DNA from 3 places in the Mycobacterium sp. smrl_JER01 genome. Region 2 is predicted to be linked to each of the others. Evidence: riboswitches for the same ligand, from Rfam matches in the RefSeq annotation. Region 2 holds a riboswitch; each other region holds the start of a gene.
What was found. Region 2 has a riboswitch for cobalamin ahead of ACNUDN_RS24450 (energy-coupling factor ABC transporter permease). Riboswitches for the same ligand answer to the same signal wherever they lie in the genome.

Region 1: it holds a riboswitch for cobalamin, as region 2 does, so the genes downstream of both, ACNUDN_RS19685 (ABC transporter substrate-binding protein) here and ACNUDN_RS24450 (energy-coupling factor ABC transporter permease) in region 2, are expected to answer to the same signal.
Region 3: it holds a riboswitch for cobalamin, as region 2 does, so the genes downstream of both, ACNUDN_RS10060 (FecCD family ABC transporter permease) here and ACNUDN_RS24450 (energy-coupling factor ABC transporter permease) in region 2, are expected to answer to the same signal.

Annotation. Positions count from the first base shown of each region.
Region 1 covers NZ_JBLXXK020000001.1:4,235,954-4,239,261, forward strand. The annotation lists gene cysC (adenylyl-sulfate kinase) at 1-725, opposite strand, end outside; partial or broken gene cysD (sulfate adenylyltransferase subunit CysD) at 725-1,697, opposite strand; cobalamin riboswitch at 1,725-1,867, shown strand; gene ACNUDN_RS19685 (ABC transporter substrate-binding protein) at 1,887-3,308, shown strand, end outside.
Region 2 covers NZ_JBLXXK020000001.1:5,198,334-5,201,641, forward strand. The annotation lists gene ACNUDN_RS24435 (alpha/beta fold hydrolase) at 1-153, opposite strand, end outside; gene mhuD (mycobilin-forming heme oxygenase MhuD) at 193-522, shown strand; gene ACNUDN_RS24445 (serine hydrolase) at 497-1,858, shown strand; cobalamin riboswitch at 1,883-2,084, shown strand; gene ACNUDN_RS24450 (energy-coupling factor ABC transporter permease) at 2,126-2,845, shown strand; gene ACNUDN_RS24455 (energy-coupling factor ABC transporter substrate-binding protein) at 2,900-3,265, shown strand; gene ACNUDN_RS24460 (CbiQ family ECF transporter T component) at 3,275-3,308, shown strand, end outside.
Region 3 covers NZ_JBLXXK020000001.1:2,134,821-2,138,128, forward strand. The annotation lists gene recG (ATP-dependent DNA helicase RecG) at 1-58, shown strand, start outside; gene ACNUDN_RS10050 (hypothetical protein) at 55-393, shown strand; gene ACNUDN_RS10055 (HNH endonuclease family protein) at 390-1,097, shown strand; cobalamin riboswitch at 1,829-2,009, shown strand; gene ACNUDN_RS10060 (FecCD family ABC transporter permease) at 2,119-3,198, shown strand; gene ACNUDN_RS10065 (ABC transporter ATP-binding protein) at 3,222-3,308, shown strand, end outside.

The sequences.
Region 1 (3,308 bases), 960 kb from region 2:
GCATAACTGCGATGGTCGGCGTGTTCGCGGGTCTGCGGCCGGATCACATACTGCACCGGGAACCGGACGTCGACGAGGTTGCGGTCGCCGGCGATGTAGACCTCTTCGAGGTGGGCGAGCAACGAGGGTCCCTCGTACCACGGAGTGGCGGCGGACTTGGACACCACGTTGTCGCCGTTGAGGGCCGACAGCGGGATCGTCGTGACGTCGTGGACGTCCAGGCGCGCGGCGAAATCGTGGAAATCGTCGCGGATCTTCTCGAACTGCTCTCGGTCCCAGTCGATGAGGTCCATCTTGTTGACCGCGAGGACGATGTGCTGGATACCGAGCAGCGAAGCCAGGAACGCATGACGCCGTGACTGCTCGAGCAGACCGTGCCGGGCATCGACCAACACGATGGCCAGCTGCGCGGTCGAGGTGCCGGTGACCATGTTGCGCGTGTACTGGATGTGGCCGGGCGTGTCGGCGATGATGAATTTCCGCTTGGCGGTTGCGAAGTAGCGGTAGGCCACGTCGATGGTGATGCCCTGTTCCCGTTCGGCCCGCAGACCGTCGGTGACCAACGCCAGGTCGGTGTAGTCGTGCCCGCGCTCCTTGGAGGTGCGCTCGACCGCGGCGAGCTGGTCTTCCATCACCGCCTTGGAGTCGAAGAGCAGGCGCCCGATCAGCGTGGACTTGCCGTCGTCGACCGAGCCCGCGGTCGCGATGCGCAGCAATGTGGTCATCAGAAATACCCCTCACGTTTGCGGTCTTCCATGCCCGCCTCGGAGATCCGATCGTCGGCGCGGGTGGCGCCACGCTCGGTCAGCCGCGAGATCGCGGTCTCGGCGATGACCTCTGACACCGTCGCCGCGGTGGACTCCACACAACCGGTGCACGTCACATCGCCCACGGTGCGGAACCGGACCGTCTTCTCGATGATCGGCTCCTCCTTGCGCGGCTGCAGGAACTTGTGCACCGCCAACAACATGCCGTCCCGCTCGAAGACCTTGCGCTGATGCGCGTAATAGATCGACGGCAGCGTGATCTTCTCGGCGCCGATGTAGGACCAGATGTCGAACTCGGTCCAGTTCGACAGCGGGAATGCACGGATGTGCTCGCCCTTGCGGTGCCTGCCGTTGTAGAGGTTCCACAATTCGGGCCGCTGGTTCTTCGGGTCCCACTGCCCGAACTCGTCGCGGAAGCTGAACACCCGCTCCTTGGCCCGGGCCTTCTCCTCGTCGCGCCGGGCACCGCCGAACGCCGCGTCGAACTTGTTCTCCCGGATCGCCCTCAGCAGGGTGAACGTCTGCATGGGGTTGCGCGAGGGAATGGTCTCGACCACCCGGCCGGCGTCGATGTCGTCCTGCACCTTGGCCACCACCAGGCGCACCCCGGACTCGGCGACGAGTTCATCGCGGGCCTGCAGCACCTCTTCGAAGTTGTGGCCGGTGTCGACGTGCATCACCGGGAAGGGCAGCCGTCCCGGCCGGAACGCCTTGATGGCCAGGTGCAGCATCACGATGGAGTCCTTACCGCCGGAGAACAGCAGTACGGGCCGCTCGAACTCCGCAGCCACCTCCCTGATGATGTGGATCGCCTCGGCCTCCAGCGCACGGAGGTGACTCAGCTCGTATCGCCCCGCATTCTGCGTGAGCTCATCGGTCGCGGTCATCATTCCTCGTAAAGTTGGTAGATTTGACCATATTTATGGTCATAACCCGAAATGGTGCCCGACGACTGACCCAACTGTCAACGTTCGGTGTTAGATTGCCGTCGTCCGACGCAGGGGAACACCGGTGTGAATCCGGGGCTGTCCCGCAACTGTGACCCGATGCGCGCACGCGCGACGGGGAGCCAGATCGCCTGCGCGGATTTTCGAACCCCCACGAGGATGGACGTACAAAGTGAATATTCTTCCCGGCTCGAATTCTGTCTCGCACGGCCATCGCAGGGTCGATCGGCGACGGTTTCTGCTCGGCGCGGGCGGTGTCGGACTGCTTGCCCTCGGCGCTCCCCTGCTGTCGGCCGGCTGCGGCACCGTCGCACCCGCCGGGCACCCGACCTCGGACGCGCCGCGGCGCGGCGGCACCCTGCGCACGGTGTTCGCAGGCACCTCGGCAAGCGCCGACGTCCTCGATCCGCATGTCGCGCCCCACTCGGCGGGCGGCGCACTGTCCAAGAACGTCTGGGACCACCTGGTCGAGTACAACAACGACCTCACGCTGCGTTACCGGCTGGCGGAATCGCTGGAACCGAACGTCGACGGCACCGAATGGCGGCTGCATGTCCGGCGGGGTGTGGAGTTCAGCGACGGCAGCCCGCTGACGGCGCGCGACGTGATGTGGAGTCTGGAACGGATGCTCGATGCCGACAAGCCATCGGCCGGCGACCTGTCCATGGTGGACCTGCCGGCCACCAGGACCGACGGCGAGCACTCGGTGGTCGTCGCGATGAACGAGCCGCTCGCCGACTTCGGATCCGTACTCGCCGGCTGGTACGTCTACGTGATCAAGGAAGGCACCGACGATTTCGACGCGACGACGCTGCCCGTCGGCACCGGCCCGTTCGCCCTGGAGTCGTGGTCACCGGGTGACCGGACCCGGCTGGTCCGCAACGACCGGCACTGGGACGGTGCACCGAATCTCGACGCCGTCGAGATCCTGCAGATCGCCGCGACCGAGCCACGTCTGAACGCCTTCCTGTCCGGTGAGGCCGACGTCGTCTACGAACTGGCGCCGATGCAGGGCAACGCGCTGCGCGAGCAACCCGACGTCTATCTCGTCACGCCTCCGGCCGGTGTGATGTCGGCTTTCCAGATGCGGGTCGACACACCACCATTCGATGACCCCCGGGTGCGTGAGGCGATGCGGTTGTCCGTCGACCGCCAGGCGATGGTGGATTCGGTGTTCTACGGTTTCGCCGAACAGGGCAACGACCTCTACGGCAAGGGGGCTCCGTTCTACCACGACGGGCTGCCGCAACGCTCCTATGATCCGGACCGGGCGCGCACCCTGCTACGTGAAGCCGGGCACGAGAATCTGACCGTCACCCTGCACACCGCAGACGTCAGCCCGGGCCAGCTGGAATCGGCCACCCTGTTCGCCGAGCAGGCCAAGAGGTCGGGGATCACCGTCGAACTGCAGACCGAACCCGGCGACATCTATTTCTCGCAGATCTCGGGCAACCGCCCGTTCACGCAAACAGGCTGGTGGAACTACAGTTTGGACTACTTCTACGGTCAGGCGCTGACCTCAGAGGCACCCGACAACGGCACCGGCTGGAAGAACCCCGGCTGGGACCGGACGTTCCAGCAGGCGCGCGCCACC
Region 2 (3,308 bases):
CCGTCCCCGATGCCACGGCGCATCATAGGTGTAGACCCGCCCCCACCTGGTCAGCCACGGCAGCTGCCTCGACCAGGTGCTGCCCCGGCCCATCAACCCGTGCACCAGGACCAGCGGCCGCCCGCTGCCACCCCGAGCGGTGAGGAAGTCCATCAGGCCATCATGCCGACCCGGCGCGGTAGCCTGATCGCCATGTCCACCAACACGCCCGTGGTGAAGATCAACGCGATCGAAGTCCCGCCGGATGCCGGTCCGGAACTGGAGAAACGGTTCGCCCACCGCGCCCACGCCGTCGACAACCAGCCCGGTTTCCTGGGCTTTCAGCTGCTGCGTCCGGTGAAGGGTGAGGACCGCTACTTCGTCGTCACCCAGTGGGAGTCCGAAGAAGCATTCCAGGCCTGGGCCAGCGGCCCGGCGATCGAGGCACACGCAGGTGAGCGCGCCAACCCGGTGGCCAAAGGCGCGTCACTGCTCGAATTCGAGGTTGTACTCGACGTTGCGGGGACTGACACCAAGGCCTGAGGCAGGCCGGGCCCGGCGCAGGGTGGCCAGCTGTGTGATCGCACTGCTCTGCGTCGTGTCCCTGGCCTGCGGATGTGCCGCCACACGACCGGCGCCGGCCGACGCCGCCTACGGCGTGCCCATCCAGCTCAACACGCCCCAGGGTCTGCGGGCCAAGCAGACCATGGACATGCTCAACAGCGACTGGCCGATCGGTGAGGTCGGGGTGCGTACCCTGGCGGCCCCCGAGGTCGCCGAGCATGCCGGGGTGACGATGGACCGGATGTGGTGGGACCGCCCCTTCACCGTCACCGGAGTCGACATCGGCGCGGGCCATGCGAAACTCGCCATCACCAACTCCTATGGCGTGGCCCAGACCATCGACCTGCGGACCGACGATGCCGGCATGGTCGACCGGTTCGACGTGCAACTCGTCGCGCCCAGCATCGACACCTGGTCCGACATCGACGAACAGCTGACCCAATCGGGTGCGCGGTACTCCTATCAGGTCGCCAAGGTGACCGACGGCCGGTGCGTCAAGGTCGCGGGCACCAACACCGACATGTCGCTGCCGCTGGCATCGATCTTCAAGCTCTACGTGTTGTTCGCGGTTGCCGAAGCGGTCAAGGCGAACACGCTGGAGTGGAGCGACACCCTGACGATCACCGCGGCGGCCAAGGCCGTGGGCTCCTCGGGGTTCGACGAACTCGCGCCCGGCGCAACGGTTTCCGTGCGCGACGCCGCACAGCAGATGATCTCGGCCAGCGACAACATGGCCACCGACCTGCTGATCGAACGGCTCGGACCGGGAGCGATCGAGCGGGCCCTGGCCGACGCCGGCCATCACGACCCGGCCAGCATGACCCCGTTCCCCACGATGCACGAACTGTTCTCTGTCGGCTGGGGCACCCCCGACATTCGTGAGCAGTGGAAGCAGGCCACCCGGGAGGGTCGCGCGCAGCTGCTTCAACAGACCAATTCCCGCCCCTACGAACCGGATCCGAAACGCGCCCACATGCCGGCATCCGACATCGGCGCAGAGTGGTATGGCAGCGCGGCCGACATCTGCCGGTTGCACGCCGCACTGCAGCAGGGCGCGGTCGGCGAGGCGGCCCCGGTCAAGGACATCCTGTCGTTTCTGCCCGGGATCGATCTCGATCGTGCCGAATGGCCCTACATCGGCGCCAAGGCGGGCAACCTACCCGGTGATCTGACGTTCAGCTGGTACGCCGTCGACCGCTCGGGCCAGCCGTGGGTGGTCAGCCTGCAGTCCAACTGGCCGGAGTTCCGCAGTCAGACCGCCGCGGCCTGGCTGATGTCGATCGCCAGGCAGACGTTCGACCTGATCCCGAACTGAGCACGACCCGAAGCCGCCCAGGAGGTACGCTCCCTTTGCTGCGGTGTACGGGAACCCGGTGTGAGACCGGGGCGGCCCTCGCCACTGTGAATGGGAAGTCGGTGACCGAAGTAGCCACTGCCTGCGCTTTCGCGCGGGTGGGAAGGTGGACGCCGGCACTCCGGGCCACTCTGTGTGGTCCGGTGAACCCATGAGCCAGGAGACCGGCCGCAGCGACCACATCGAATGCCCTCGAGGTGCGGGGCAGAAAGGCTCAACGAGTAGATCATGCACATTGCAGAGGGGTTCCTCCCACCGGCGCACGCCGTGGCGTGGACCATCGTCGCGGCGCCGTTCGTCGTCCACGGGGCCAGACAGGTGGTCCTGACGGTCAGGCGGCAGCCGTCAGCAGGCCCGCTGTTGGCCGCGGTCGGCGCGTTCTCGTTCGTCATGTCCGCAATCAAGCTGCCGTCGGTGACGGGGTCGAGTTCCCATCCCACCGGAACCGGACTCGGCACAGCGATATTCAGGCCACCGGTGATGGCGTTTCTGGGCACGATCGTCTTGCTGTTCCAGGCGCTGCTGCTCGCGCACGGCGGAATCACCACGCTCGGAGCCAACGCCTTCTCGATGGCGATCGCCGGGCCATGGGCCGGCTTCGCGGTTTTCGTCGCCCTCCGCAAGGCCGGGATCGGAATCCTGCCGTCGGTGTTCGCGTTGGCCTTCGTCGCCGACCTGGTCACCTACGTCGTCACCAGCATTCAATTGGCGCTGGCGTTCCCCTCCGTCGAGGGCGGGTTCGTCGAAAGTCTCGCCGAGTTCATGGGTGTCTTCGCGGTCACCCAGGTGCCGCTGGCCATCGTCGAAGGCCTCATCACGGTCGTCATCGTCCGGGTGCTGATCCAGGTTGCGTCCTCGGAACTGCTGAACCTGGGCTTCCTGAAGCGCAAGGATGTTCCGGCCAGCGCCGCCGACGAGGTGCCCAGCAGCGATCGGACGGGGGTCTAGCAGATGGTTCCGCGTAACGAAAACCCAGAATCGGGCCGACGTTCTGTCATCGTGATGGCCGTCGTATTGCTCGCCATCGCAGGTGCCATCGCGGTCGGATCGCTGTTGTACGGGTATGCCGCCGATTCCGAGGCAGAGTTCGGCGGTGCCGACGGCCAGGCCGAAGAAGTGATCACCGAAATCCACGAGGACTACCAGCCGTGGTTCTCGCCACTGGTCGGCGAGCTCCCCGGTGAGGTCGAGTCCGGTCTGTTCGCACTGCAGGCGGGCCTGGGCGGCATCGTCCTGGGCAGCGCGGTCGGCTGGTACGCCGGACGCAAGCGTGGACGTACCGAGGCGCTCACCGCCACGGTGGGGGGCGGTCAGGCGGACGGCGCACCTACGGGTGGGTCGGCAGACGGGACGCATGTCGGCGACTGAGTCGCCCACGTGAATCCGCTCGACCTCAGTGCGGCGCAGAATC
Region 3 (3,308 bases), 3.1 Mb from region 2:
CGCACTGTCGGCGCCGTTCACCGACGCCGACAAAGTGCAGTTCCTGGACATGTCATGAGTCGCAGACAGACCGGGTGGCCGGCCGTCGTGGTGCTGCTGGCGGTGATCGTCGCCTTCCAGGTCGGCTCGACGTCGTCGGCGCCGTCGCACTACATCGCCCAGGCCGACATCCCGACCGTCGCGCCGGGCGCCGATGTGCTTGACGGTCTCGCCGAGGTGCCGTTCCGATTGCGCGGAAATGACCATTGCCGAACGGCTTTCGGTGAGTCGTGGACCGATGACACCACCGCTGCGGGTGGCCGCAACGGTTGCGATACCCGATTCCTTGGGGGGTTCGGCGTGTTGCCGGGGACGTTGCAAGAAGCTGAGTTCATGTCAGGAACGCTCCGATGACCCGGGCAAGGTTGGCTTGGTCGGGTGCGGCTGCAGCGCTGGCGGTTGTGGTGGCGGTGCAAACGGTGATGTCGTCGGCTGGGCCGTCGACGTCGGTGGCCGGGGCCGATCAGCCGACGGTGACCGTTGGGGTTGATGTTCTCGCTGGAGTGCCGGTGGTGCCAGTTCGTGTCCGTCATGGGGATTATCGCCGTGCGGCGTACGGGGAGGCGTGGACTGATGACACCGATGCACCTGGCGGACACAATCAATGCGACACCAGGAACGACATCCTCGATCGCGATTTGATCGAGAAGACGTATGTGGAGATCAGTCGTTGTCCGCGCGCGGTGGCCACCGGTGTGCTGCATGATCCGTACACGAGTACGACGATAGCTTTCCAGCGCGGCAACAAGACTGGTGCAGCCGTGCAGATCGAGCACATCGTGCCGTTGGCCTATTCGTGGGATCAGGGCGCGTGGGCATGGCCGGAATCGTTGCGTGTCCGGTTCGCCAATGATCCCGCCAATCTCCTGGCGGTGCAGGGGCAGGCGAATCAGGACAAGGGTGATAAGGAGCCGGCCTTCTGGATGCCGCCGAATGCCGCGTTTCATTGCCAATACGCGATGCAGTTCATCGCGGTGATGCGGGGCTATGGGTTGGCGCTAGATGAACCATCGGTGCCGGTGTTGCGTGATGCGGCAGCAACATGTCCGAGTAGTTGATGAGGAAGGGCCTGTTCGTGCGTGGCAGTTCGGCTCATGTTATGGGTGGTCGGTATAGCGCGTATCGGCCTCGCGGCCAGCGCCGTCATGGCCGGCTGGGCCAGCAGCCGCCGGTCGGGCTCGACTGCAACGTTCGCTGCAATCCAGCGATAGGTCCCAGGCACTCGTAAACGTCAAGCGTGTGGTGGAGAGCATCGCCCGCATTGTCCACGACGTCAACGGCACACCCGCGGATCGCAACGCCAAACTCAGTTCTATTGTTGCGCATGCAAACTCGACCCTTCAAGGGCGGCCAGGCGACGAGTTGGCGATCAGACGGTGTTCGGCAACATGGCAACGAAGGCGGGCAGGCGATCTGTGGGCGGGGCATCGTCGTTTCGCACCACCGCTATTGAAAATGATTATCATTTATATTACAAAGGGTTGCGATGGTTACACAACGGGTGGCGCGGGGGGATTCATCGACGGCAAGCCAACCGTTTGTGCTGGGGTCCGTTCAACATCCAGGGTGCGCGCCGCAGTCTGGACTGCTCCGGTGGGCCTGGCCCGAGATAGTCGGATCAGGAGCATGCCTTCGTCGGGATTGGCCCAGTGAAACGGTGGGCAGGGCAGCACGTGGACGCCACGGCGCACCATCTCGGTGTACAGCTTCGCTGAGTCGGGGCCGCCCTTAGGTAGCTGTACCCGCGGGCCACACTGATCTGTGGCCTCAATGTGGCGGTGATGGGATAGCCTGCGTTGTTGAGAACGGTTACATCCGTGCAATGCGGGTGTCAGGGAACCCGGTGAGACTCCGGGACTGACGCGCAACGGTAAGGGAAACGTACTCGACATCGGTGATCGGAAACCCCGGCCACCAGCCGAGTGCGGACGATCCCAAGTCCGATTACCTGCCGCTCTCAGCTGTGTCCACCGTGTATCTCGCGTTCAGATACCCCGACATACCGAGGCAAGACTTGTTCATCACCGTTTGCGGGCCGCACCCCGCCTTCTGCTCGCGTCCGTCTCAGACAGCCGGGCAATGACCGTCCGCGAGACAATCCGCTATGACCAGGCATCGGTAGCCACTGTGCACCGTGCGCCGGTTGTCGCGCTGACCACCGTGCTCGCCGCCCTCACCGTGACGAGCATCGTCGTTTCGGTCGCCTTCGGCGCTGAGGACATACCACTGCGAGATGTCTGGGATGCCGTCGCCGGCCGATTCACCGGCGCCACAAGTGATGTGGGATACCAGACCATCATCTGGGAGCTCCGCCTGCCGCGTTCAATCCTGGCAGCGCTGGTCGGTGCGGGTCTGGCGCTGGCCGGCGCCCTCATGCAGGCCCTCGTGCGAAACCCGCTGGCCGAACCCTATCTACTCGGTGTGTCAGCAGGTGCGTCTGTGGGTGCGACGGCCGTGATCACCCTCGGCGCGCTCTCATCCCTGGGGATCTGGGCGCTGTCGGGCGCTGCGCTCATCGGATCTTTGATCGCAACGCTCACCGTCTACGCGGTGGCACGCGCCCAAGGCAGTCTCACGGCACTGCGCTTGATCCTGTCCGGCGTGGTGCTTTCCTCGGCGTTCATGGCGCTCTCGTCGCTGCTCGTCTTCACAGCCGGTGATCCCCACGCCGCCGAAAGCGTCATGTTCTGGCTACTCGGCAGCGTTGCCGGAGCAACCTGGGCCAAAGTTCCGCTCACCGCCGCGGTGGTGCTGGTGTCACTCACTGCTGCGCTACTCATCCACTCATGGCTCGATGCCTATTCCGCAGGTACCGACACAGCAACATCTCTCGGTGTACCGGTCCGGGCGTTGCGCAACACGTTGTTTCTGGTCCAAGCGGTCCTCGTCGGCGTACTGGTCGCCGTATCCGGTGGCATCGGCTTTGTCGGTCTCATCGTGCCCCACGCGGCGCGAATGGTTGTCGGCGCCACCCACCGCGCGATGCTCCCGGTCGCGGTCTGCGGTGGGGCACTGTTCATGGTGTGGGTCGACGTGATGTCGCGGGAGCTGGCAGCGCCCCGGGAAATGCCGTTGGGCATCATCACCGGCCTCGTCGGCGCACCCGTGTTTCTATACCTGATGGGGCGGCGGCGCTATGAATTCGGCAACAACACGTGAAGACCGCCGCGATCACAACCACGATGCCGACCGGTGTCTCTGTGACCGCCCAAGGCGTGAAATGCCGCCGCGGCAACAGAACGGTGGTCTCCGGTGTGGACCTCACCGTG